DNA from 2 places in the Peribacillus sp. NPDC096379 genome. Region 2 is predicted to be linked to the other one. Evidence: riboswitches for the same ligand, from Rfam matches in the RefSeq annotation. Region 2 holds a riboswitch; the other holds the start of a gene.
The links. A riboswitch is a leader RNA that binds a small molecule or an ion and turns the genes downstream of it on or off. The one in region 2 is predicted to bind cyclic di-GMP.

Region 1 (5,646 bases), on a different contig from region 2:
AATTGGCGCAGCTGAAAAACAATCGGAACATCCACTGGCCGAAGCAATTGTTCAAGGAATTCACACAAGAGAGATAGCACTTGGCATCGTTCAGCAATTTGAAGCAGTCCCAGGTTATGGAGTAAAAGCGATCGTTGATCAAAAAGAAATCCTAGTAGGGACCCGGAAGCTTATGAATCAACATCAAGTGGATGTTCAACAAGCGCTATCGATGATGGAAGAATTAGAAGGAACAGGGAAAACGGCCATGCTTGCTAGCATTGATGGCCAATATGCAGGCATGATTGCGGTCGCTGACACGATTAAAGATACTTCTAAAAAAGCCATCAAACGGCTCAAAGAGATGGATATTGCAGTCATTATGATAACGGGTGATAATCAACGTACAGCAGCGGCGATTGGTAAACAAGTGGGGATCGACCAGGTTATTGCCGAAGTACTTCCAGAAGGGAAAGCGGAAGAAGTGAAAAAACTGCAGGCTGAAGGCAATAAGGTGGCCATGGTTGGAGATGGAATTAATGATGCTCCTGCTCTTGCACTTGCGGATATTGGTATGGCGATTGGAACAGGAACAGACGTAGCCATGGAAGCAGCAGATATTACCTTGATTCGCGGAGATTTGAATAGCATCGCAGACGCCATTCTTATGAGCCGGAAAACAATGAGGAATATTAAACAAAATCTGTTCTGGGCTTTTGCTTACAACACTCTCGGCATCCCGATTGCAGCAATCGGACTGTTGGCCCCTTGGTTAGCAGGTGCCGCTATGGCATTCAGCTCTGTTTCGGTCGTCTTAAATGCACTCCGTCTACAAAGAGTAAAACTTTAAAAAATGTTCATTTGATTCACTTTTAAGAGGCATTGGTGCTCATACCAATGCCTCTAATCGTGTGCTCGGCATGGTTGGGTCTCTGGTACAACTCCCAGAACATTGAAGGCTGTAATAGTCGTTGTGCGACCTGAAATTTGATTAGATCTCCTCTGTTTGCATTCTAGCCATGTAAGTCCTCTGTGTTATACTAATAGGAAGAATCAGCCAATATAAAGTGAAACTTCAATCAGTGGGGAGCTTTATCCCACTGATTGTTAGTTGAACCAATCGGGCTTTTACGGGCAGTTATCGCCTGACTACGCGCTACTTCGATTCCTCTAAGATATGAGGGGGAGGCTACTGCCCGTTAATGCGAGATCAAAGGCTTTTTAGGAGGGTTAGAAAATGGGCATGACAAATCGGGAAATTCAAGTCTGGAATGAAATAGGCGAATGGGAGCAAAAGCTTTATCAATACGAGCCGACAGATTTAACAGTGATGTATGATAAATGGCTTGAACAAAGCTTTTCCTTGCTTCCTGAAGATGCTCGGACACGTTTTTTTGCGAAAATGGATACAATGCTCTTTCATTTACATGCATTGGTGCAAAGTTCGCAGATTCAGATGGATGCTAGAGACAGAATTTTAGAAGCAGCGCGGGTTTATAATTCTGAAGTCGAAAAGATTGCTGATATGAACCTTTTACCCATTGATCAATTGAATTACATAGCGACACAGCAAATCGCGAGACATAGACTGTATTCATTTGCCCAAGGTGGAGCAAGTGGGTCAGGCGGTCTTATTCTGTTAGGAAGCGATATTCCAGCGATGACGTTTATTAATGTTCGTGTTGTTCAGTTGACAGCCATGACGTACGGCTTTGAAGTGAATACTCCGTTTGAAATGATGATGGCCCTCAAGGTTTTTCATATGGGCAATATGCCGAGACGCCTTCAAGGGGTTGCATGGCAGGAATTAATTAATGAAACGCATCAAGATGGTGAAGAATATTTTTACGAAGGAAGCGAGGATTTAACAAACATTACTTGGATGGAGCAACCTTTAAAGCAGTTGCTGAAGGCCGGAGCGATTACCATGTTTCGAAAAAAACAGATCCAAGGTGTTCCACTGCTTAGCATGCTAATTGGGGCGGGTTCTAATTACCGAATGACACGGCAAGTGAGTGAATTCGCGCAAAAATATTATCAATATCGTTATTTACAGAAAAAGAGAGTAGTCAATGAATGACACTATATCGTAATGAAAGGCATCCTTTAAACAGGACACGAGCTTATTTACAGCTATGTGTCCTGTTTAAGTATGTAGGGAATTATGAAAACATTTGTTTTTTTATGAAAGGAATCTTGTGAGCGAATATGCAAATAACAATAATGACTACTTAAGAGAAATGGGATGTACAGCTTATTTTTTGGATTAAATTATTTTAAGGGTAATTATGAATTTATGTTAAAATTATTATATTTTTCATATAACGATAGTAAAATCTAATTCATTTAGTAAATTGAAAGTATAAAATATTTTGTGTAAATGAATAAGATGACAATGAAGGAAGACCATCTCTTGGTTGAATTAAGTCACAACCCATCCTAGAAAAGAGATTTCCTTATGCATCAGTTTACAACATTATTAGTCGAGGCTCTAGAAAAAACAAAATATTACAGAAGTTTTTCGTGCTCATTTAGAAACAGCTGACAATACGCTGCTGGCGACAAAACTAACGGCTTTTTTAGATTAAGAAAAATATGATTGAATTGGCTTCAATTTAGGCATTTCACGCAATAGCTTGTATTCACGCAAGTTGCACACAGAGTACTATGATATAAATATCTAGATTCCATGTGATCGAAACGGTGAGTTCAAGCAACGGACCGTCGTACCATATAATTATGATATTGGAATAGATAATCCATATCAACTGTTAAATTAGATAGATTTATTTTTTAACTATGATAAACTCGCCATATTACTTGGAAGAGAGATAGTAAAATATAGTGCTAATGGATCATAGTAAATAAATGTACTTATGTTATTGTTTGAAATATAAAAATAGAATAGGCAAACCTAAAGAAATTTAGGGACGCAAAGCTATAGGGACTAAAGTTTATTACTATGTCAGCCAGTTGCCGAAGAGTTCATTATACTTTTTGTTTAGTAAGGATTAAAAAAAAATCATTTTTTATTTTTACTTTATGTAAATTAAAGCTACTCTTTTTGAGTAGCTTTTTTAATGTACTTCTTAGGAATGTATTCATCAGGAGGAAATGTGTATGAGAGTAGTTGCAATTGCAACAGCAATAGCCATGGCTTTAAACTTAGTCTGTGGTCCAATTGATGTTTTAGCGAACGAAAATCCACATGGACAAGTTGTCACGACTGCTGTAGATGGAAGTATTAAAAATTCCAGTTCTGCATCGGTTAGTAAATTTGATTTGTATGGAAAAGACATGTTAAATGCATACAATGAAGTGTTTAAAATGTCTAACACGAATATCAAATCTATAACAAACAATGGTGGAAACTATTCAGGTTCTCCTATTGAAAAGGCGATAGATAGCGATATGAATACACATTGGGAAACTGGTAGACCTAATAGTTCCACATTCACTAATGAGGTTGTTATCCATTTCAACGAAACGACTACTTTAGATAGAATTGTATACGCTGCCCGTCAATCAAGTGCGAAAGGTAAAGGTTTTGCACAAGCGTTTGAAATATACAGCTCAACTTCAGACGCAGGTGATGATTTCACATTAGTTTCTTCTGGTGAATATAATGGTTCTACGGGGGATATCGTAGAAATTCAGTTTACCCCTACAGAATTTAAGCGAGTAAAATTTGTATTCAAAAAAGCAAATCAAGACTGGGCAAGTGCATCAGAGTTTCTTTTTTATAAAGAAGATCGTGTATCTGACAAAATGGAAAAACTATATACAGATGAGACATTAAGTACTGTAAATGAAGCGTTTAATACTGTTGATTCTATAAACAAATTAGAAGAAGATGTTAAGAACCATCCACTATACCTTTTATTTAAAGAAGATCTAGAGAATGCAAAATTACTAGTTGAAAATAAAGATGTAAACTATGCAGAAACGATTGTATCCAAATTTGAAGATTTTAATAGTAATCTACTTCCACAATATGATGAATTATATAAATTGCCTTCTAGTAAGATTACAAAAATAACGACGAATGGCGGTCAATACGCAACTAATTCAATAGAAAGAGCTATTGATGGCAATGCAGCTACACAGTGGCATTCTGGAAAACAAAATGGAGGGAGTTTTATCAATGAGGTTGTGATGGAATTAGATGCATTAACTACATTAAACAGAATTGTTTATATGGCTCCTCGAGGTACAAATAGAGGATTCCCAGAGGCGTTTGAGATTTATGCTTCTAGAACTACTAAAGGGGACACATTCGAACGCGTGTCAAGTGGTACTGCTAAAGCAACTCAAAGCTCTTTGGAGTTTAGATTTAATCCAACAGAGTTTAAAAGAGTGAAATTTGTATTTACGCAAGGCTATGAGAACTGGGCATGTGCTGGTGAGTTTGGTTTATATGAGCAAGATGAATTATTAGAAAAAGTAGCTAGATTATTTACAGACGATACTATGAGTAAAGTCAGTGAAGAGTTTAACACTATAGATAAATTAACCACTTTAGAGGAAGATGCTAAAAACCACCCATTTTATGAGAATTACAAAGAAGCTATTACAAATGCTAAAGCTTTAATGAGCGAAGAAAAAATAGAGGCTACAACAGCAATAGTGAAGCCATTTGCTCATTACGCTAACGACGCTTACTCTAAGTTATTTAGAATGGACTATAAAAATATCGAGAGCATTCGCAATAACGGTGGTCATTATGCAAGTGCTGTTATAGGAAATGCAATAGATGGAAATCTAACTACATATTGGGAAACGAATAAAAGTAACTCAAATGATTTCTCAAATGAAGTGGAAGTAACCTTTAAAGAAGCAGTAAAACTAAATCGAATTATGTATGGTGCAAGACCATCTGATCGAAAAGGTTTTGCAGAAGAGTTTGAAATATTTGCTTCTAAAACTTCTAAAGGCGATACATATGAGCTTGTAACCACTGGTAAACATAATATGGTGTCTGGATTAGTAGAGGCTAATTTTGAACCCACTACATTTAAGCGAGTAAAATTTAAGTTCAAGAAATCAAATCAAAATTGGGCAACACTATCCGAGTTAGCCTTCTATACGGAAGATAATTTAGACGATAAACTGTCTAAATTATTTACTGACGGTACAATGATTGCGGTAGCACCTGAATTCAATAGTCTTGATAGAATCAACGCATTAGTAGAAGAAGCAAAGGTACATCCGTTATATTCTACTTATATAGAGCAATTAGACTTGGCTAAAAAAATTATTAATGGCGAAATTGTTACTGAGGCAAGAATAATAGAAGCGGAGCAACATGGTAATATGGTGCAACATGCCAATGAGAAATTAAAATTTGGTTTTGGAAGCAATCTTCAACCGACTGGACTCGCCGCTCAACCGGGGGATAAAATAATCGTTTATGTTGACGCAGTTGCAAATGGTCCATTGCCTAGCTTATCTTTTGCACAACAAGAAGGTGCATGGAATAGTTGGAGACAAAGCGTAAACCTAAAAGTCGGTAAAAACGTAATAACAGTTCCAGAAGTTCCTAAAACTTCTTATTATAAAAAGGCAGTAACGCCTGGTGGAACTATATACATCGAGAATCCATATACGAAAGAACAACAAGGAAAAGCTCCTACATTAAGATTTGAAGGTGTAGACAGAGTACCTTTT
Region 2 (5,646 bases):
CAAGTTCAAGTTTGGGCTGATCATCAGGATGGACAAACTCAAGAATTTGCTTATATGTTGGCGAAAAGTCTTCCTCTTCACTAATTCCCAGAATCAGACGTTTTTGTTTCGAGCAATACGTGCGATTGCTCATCATATCGTAATGGAAACTGCCAATATTGCCGATTTCTTCAATGGTATTAAAGTTTTCTTTAGACAGATAAAACTCTCTTTCCTGTTCCCTTAGATCCGTAATATTTTTTATAATTACATACACTTCCATGCCATCAGGTGTAGCGATCGGAACAATGGTAACATTCGTATAGCGAGTGTTCCCATTCTTGCAAAGGACTAAGCAATTGAACCTGTTTGTTTGACCTAAGAGAGCTTCTTCGAAATATTGTTTTTGTTCATATGTATAATCTTGTATAAAATCTTCTAAAAATGATTCATCGAAGTCTTGTTCCGTATAGCCAAACTGCTGGGCAAATGCTTCGTTATAGGTTAGAAGATTCCCACTGACGTCCAATTTGATAACCGCATTCAGGTGATCGATAATGAGAGAATGAAAGTCTTCCTCTCTGGTCATTGAATTCATGCTATTTTTCTTGGTTCCCCCCTGAAAAGACTCGTTCATTTCAATAATCCCTCTCATTCTGCATTTCATTATTGATCACCAAAAAAGAATATTAATTTTAGTAAATAGAATCTACCTTTTATGTTTTTATTTGTTAATACTACCACACTTTCAAACTAAATGATTCCGATAGAAAAAGCAAAAAAAGAAAGGGTCAGACCTTACATCTACTACATTTCGTTTATATGACATGTAAATGACACAATAAACGATGTATAGAGTGTGAAGTCAGACCCTTAATAAAACTTCTTATTACACTTTAAATCTGCCAATTTGCTCTTGTAATTCTTCAGCCATGTGTGAGAGTGTGGCTGCGGATGATGTGATTTCTTCCATCGATGCCAATTGCTCCTCCGTCGCAGCTGCTACATTTTGTGTGGCTGATGCCGCTTCTTCGGCAATTTCAGCTAATATTTTTTCTGATTGGAGGACTTGTTCAGACCCTGCTGAAAGCTGTTGGGAAGCAGCAGACACTTCCTGTAATTGCGCCGATATCTCATCAATAGAATAGCGAATTTGCGCAAAAGATTCCCCGGCTTTATTCACTACGCCAATGCCATCAGTCACTTCGCTAGTTGTTTGTTCCATTGATTGAACAGCAAGGTTTGTCTCATCTTGGATTAATGTAATAAGGCCAGAAATGCTCTGAGCCGATTCAGCAGATTGTTCGGCTAGTTTGCGTACTTCATCCGCTACTACAGCAAACCCTCTGCCATGTTCACCTGCTCTTGCCGATTCGATCGCAGCATTTAATGCGAGTAGATTCGTCTGCGAGGCAATATTTGTGATCACTTCTATGATATTGCCAATCTCTTTTGAACGATCACCTAATCCTTTTATAATTTGTGATAATTGCGTAACTGTCAGATTAATTGAATTCATTTGTTCAATCGTCGTTTGAATCGCTTCATTCCCTTCCACGGCTTTTTGTGAAGTATCGACCGAGTTGGCAGATATACCTTGGCCATGAGAAGCAATCTGTTGGATACTTAACGCCATTTCTTGTACGACCTTCGAACTCTCTTCTGTGCTTCTCACCTGCTGTTCTGCTCCTTGCGCTACTTCCTGAATGGTGTTTGCAATTTGCTCACTCGCCTTACTTGACTCTTCTGAACTCGCTGTCAACTCTTCAGAGGCAGCAGCCACTTGTTCAGAAGTAATATTTACCTGCGTCATCAACTCGCGTAATTTCAATATCATCTTATTAAAAGAAAGCGTTAATTGGCCGATTTCATCTTTGGAGCGATAGCTTCCTTCAACGGTTAAATCGCCATTTTCCGCACTTTCCATAAGTGTCTGCATTTCTTTAACCGGATTAGTGATCATCCGAGTAATGATAAATCCAACCACACCTTTTATCACAATCGTAAGAATGATGATAATGATAATAAAATTCTTACTATCTTGAGCGCTTGCTTTATTGCTTTTAACTAGGTCATCCGCATATTTCTCCAAATACACGCCTATTTCATTCATTAATGAATTGGACTTTTCACGTGCAGGCTGTGCGTCTTGCTTGTATTTTGTATACGCTACATCCTTATCACCTGCAAGTGCCAATTTAAATACATTCTCTACCTCATTCAAATATCTCTGATACTCGGTCTGAAATTGAGATAATTGTTCCACCTCAATTTCAGATAAAAGACTTTTATCTAACGCCTGTATCAACGTTTCATTATCCTTCTTTAACGCGTCAATTTGGCCTTTTAATACCTGTATCTCTTTTGTATTGGATGTAAGCAACAACTCGAGTGCACTATTATCAATTGCCCGTGTGTTTATACGAATTTGACTTTGCCATTTTACGGGAAGCAAAGCATCCCAATACATTTGATCTGATTTTTTATCCATTTGATTCAAATTGTAGAATCCAGTACCACCAATCACACCAAAGATGATGAAAGAAATAAGTATTAGTACGAACAGCTTCTTACCGATTGCAGCATTACGTAATCCCATGATTCCTACTCCTTTTCTGTACCTTTTAAAGTTAGTTTCAAATTCATTTGAGCAAAAAAGAGACAGAGTCCAGCTATACCTGGACTTATTTCAGATAGTCTCTCACTCTATCAAAAAAACGATTATGAAAATTTAGCGTGGCCCATTTATTTAGATATCCTTTTGGCAACCTGGCGATCCTTGTCCACAAGTGACTTTAGACCCACGGCTTTGCGTCCTCCCCTTTCGATGAAGTTTGCTATTTTCTAGAATGGTAAAGCGGCACTACGAACCCGATTGTTTTAACTAAACCTCTGTTTACGCATCGATAAATTTCACTGTATCCGACCAACCGGGGATTTATGGGCTTCTAAACCAGGATAAATCCTCCATATATAGATGCATCGAAATTATACCATGGTCATTACCAAGAAGACAGAATCTCCTCTTCGTTTTGCAAGTAATCCTTTCATACTAGTTTCGATAACAACACGACTGAGGCTAAATTATCATAACAGAGGAGTGCACCAATTTTTTTTTAAAAAGGAACGATGCTCGGAGTTCAGCCTAAGATTGACGGAGAACCCGCCGAATTTAGGAAGTTGCCCGAGGCTTAGGGGCGTAAATATGGGTAGGTGGTTAGTAATTAAGGAGATTTGGGGAGTAATTCCTAAAAGTTGAAGAGTAAACCACCAAGTGTTATAAAACGCACAGGACTTAGGGAGTAAGCGACTTCCTGATGCATCATTATGTAAAATGGCAAGAATTAATCCAATCTGATGGTTCATACTCCAATAAAGTCAAAAACGCCCACCCCATTTCTGAGGTAAGGCGCTCCGTTTACAGCTTATACCAGCCCATCGCCATCGATCCTTCACCAAGATGTGTGCCAATAACAGGTCCGAAATAGCTTATATCGAATTCTACATTTGGATAAATCGCTTCGAGTTCCTCTTTCCAATCTTTCGCTTCTTCTTCACGTTTTGCATGAATAATCACCGCTTTATACATGCCACCTTGAGCCACATCTTGGCCGAGTAAATCTGCGATTCGCTTCATAGCCTTTTTCCGAGTTCGGATTTTTTCAAAAGGAACGATTACTTTGTCTACAAAATGGAGAATTGGTTTGACTTGAAGGAGACTGCCAATCAATACCTGTGCGCTGTTTAGACGCCCTCCACGCTGTAAATGTGCCAAGTCATCCACCATAAAATAGGCACGTGCTGATTGCTTGATGACTTCCAAACGAGCAAGAATTTCGTCTGGTCCTTTTCCATCTAAGGCCATCTTGGCTGCTTCAAGAACATAGAACCCCTGAACATAACAGCTGATTTCTGAATCAAAGGCGTACACATCTAGACCCTCAACCATATCTCCTGCACTGATCGCGCCTTGATACGTTCCGCTAATTCCACTTGATAAATGGATACTCACGACTGCATCATACTCTTTCGCTAATTGCTCATATTTCTCGATAAATAAACCTGTTGGTGGCTGAGAGGTTGTCGGGAGCTTGTCCTCCGTTTTGACCACATCGTAAAACTCATCCGCCGTTATATCAATTTCTTCACGATACGCCTCGTCACCAATCACTACCTGAAGCGGAACCATATGTATATGAAATTGTTTACGTATTAGTTCTGGGATATATGCGGTACTGTCCGTAACAACTGCCGTTTTCATAAAACATTACCATCCTTATTTCATTATTCTCATTTATACTTAATCACCATTTTATCCCGCATTAACGGGCAGTAAAGCCCCTACCTCAAGGCTTAGAGGAATCGTAGGTGGAGGATGAAAACCCCACTAATTGAAGTTTCACTTTATACGATACCGTCTCTGCTCGCATCATAATGTTGTGGTACCTTTAACAGAAAGTCGCCAAAACAAATGTGGGCCTGCAATTTTAAGTTTAGATCGTGAGCCCTTGGATTTGGATTGCGAGACGTCATTCCCGGCGCGTGAAAGTCAGATTTCGAATCGCGGGACCTCAATTAGGCGTAATAGGTTCTTTCTTTTGTCCTGTCTGAAATCCCCCAAGCAAAAATCGCCCAGTCTTAATCGTTGTAACATCGATTAAGCTAGACGATTTCCTTTGGCCTCCTCCAACAATTCAGCTGTGGATGTCCAATCATTACTTTATTTCACTTCAACCCAACCGTTTTTAATCGCTGAAATGACAGCTTGTGTACGGTCATTGACATTCATTTTTTGCAAAATATTGCTGACGTGGTTTTTTACAGTTTTTTCACTGATAAATAGTGTTTCTCCGATTCCACGGTTACTTTGGCCATCTGCTAGAAGTTGAAGCACTTCACATTCCCGGCGCGTTAATAAATGAAGCGGTTTTCTGATTTCAGGAATATAAAGGGAAGATTCTCTCTCTGTCATCTGCTCAATAGCAATTCGACGATATTCTTTCACTAGATTGTGAGTGACTTTCGGATGTAGGTACGATCCGCCGTCTGCCACTACTTTCACCGCTTCTACTAAAGCATCTGCGTCCATTTCTTTTAACAAATACCCTTGTGCCCCAGTCTGAAGTGCATGGGTGACGTAATTTTCATCATCATGAATCGATAGAATGATAATCTTCACATCTGGATAGCGCTCAATGAGTAATTTAGTTGCCTCCACGCCGCTTACTTGTGGCATATTAATATCCATGATCACCACATCCGGTCGGTGCGTTTCTACTAAATTCATCGCCTCACAACCGTCGTCCCCTTCTGCAACTACATCAAATGCAGATTCAAATTCCAGGATTTTTTTTACACCTTCACGAAAAAGCTGATGGTCGTCTATAATGACAATGCTTGTTTTCAATCGTGGTTCCCCCTTTATCCTCTTACCATATCTAAGTTTAGTATTCTATACGATCATTCAATGGCACCTTTACTGATACGAGTGTCCCTATTCCTTGATGCGAATCAATCGTCATTTCACCTTCCAGCAGCTCGACACGTTCCTTCATCCCCATTAATCCAAATGAGCCTGCTTTTTGAACATCAGAATCGAAGCCAATTCCATCATCCCTCACCATAACAATGACCATTTCTTTCGTCATCGATAGCTTGACTTGGATG

Region 1: it holds a riboswitch for cyclic di-GMP, as region 2 does, so the genes downstream of both, ACIQZI_RS02690 (NPCBM/NEW2 domain-containing protein) here and ACIQZI_RS18590 (methyl-accepting chemotaxis protein) in region 2, are expected to answer to the same signal.

The regions. Positions count from the first base shown of each region.
Region 1 is NZ_JBIWFD010000001.1:543,893-549,538, forward strand. Features, by position in the region: gene ACIQZI_RS02675 (heavy metal translocating P-type ATPase) at 1-829, shown strand, start outside; gene ACIQZI_RS02680 (EcsC family protein) at 1,217-2,059, shown strand; partial or broken gene ACIQZI_RS02685 (transposase) at 2,438-2,660, shown strand; cyclic di-GMP riboswitch class I at 2,877-2,960, shown strand; gene ACIQZI_RS02690 (NPCBM/NEW2 domain-containing protein) at 3,100-5,646, shown strand, end outside.
Region 2 is NZ_JBIWFD010000004.1:282,890-288,535, forward strand. Features, by position in the region: gene ACIQZI_RS18585 (EAL domain-containing protein) at 1-577, opposite strand, end outside; gene ACIQZI_RS18590 (methyl-accepting chemotaxis protein) at 869-2,578, opposite strand; cyclic di-GMP riboswitch class I at 2,740-2,828, opposite strand; gene ACIQZI_RS18595 (DegV family protein) at 3,398-4,240, opposite strand; gene ACIQZI_RS18600 (response regulator) at 4,700-5,386, opposite strand; gene ACIQZI_RS18605 (sensor histidine kinase) at 5,424-5,646, opposite strand, start outside.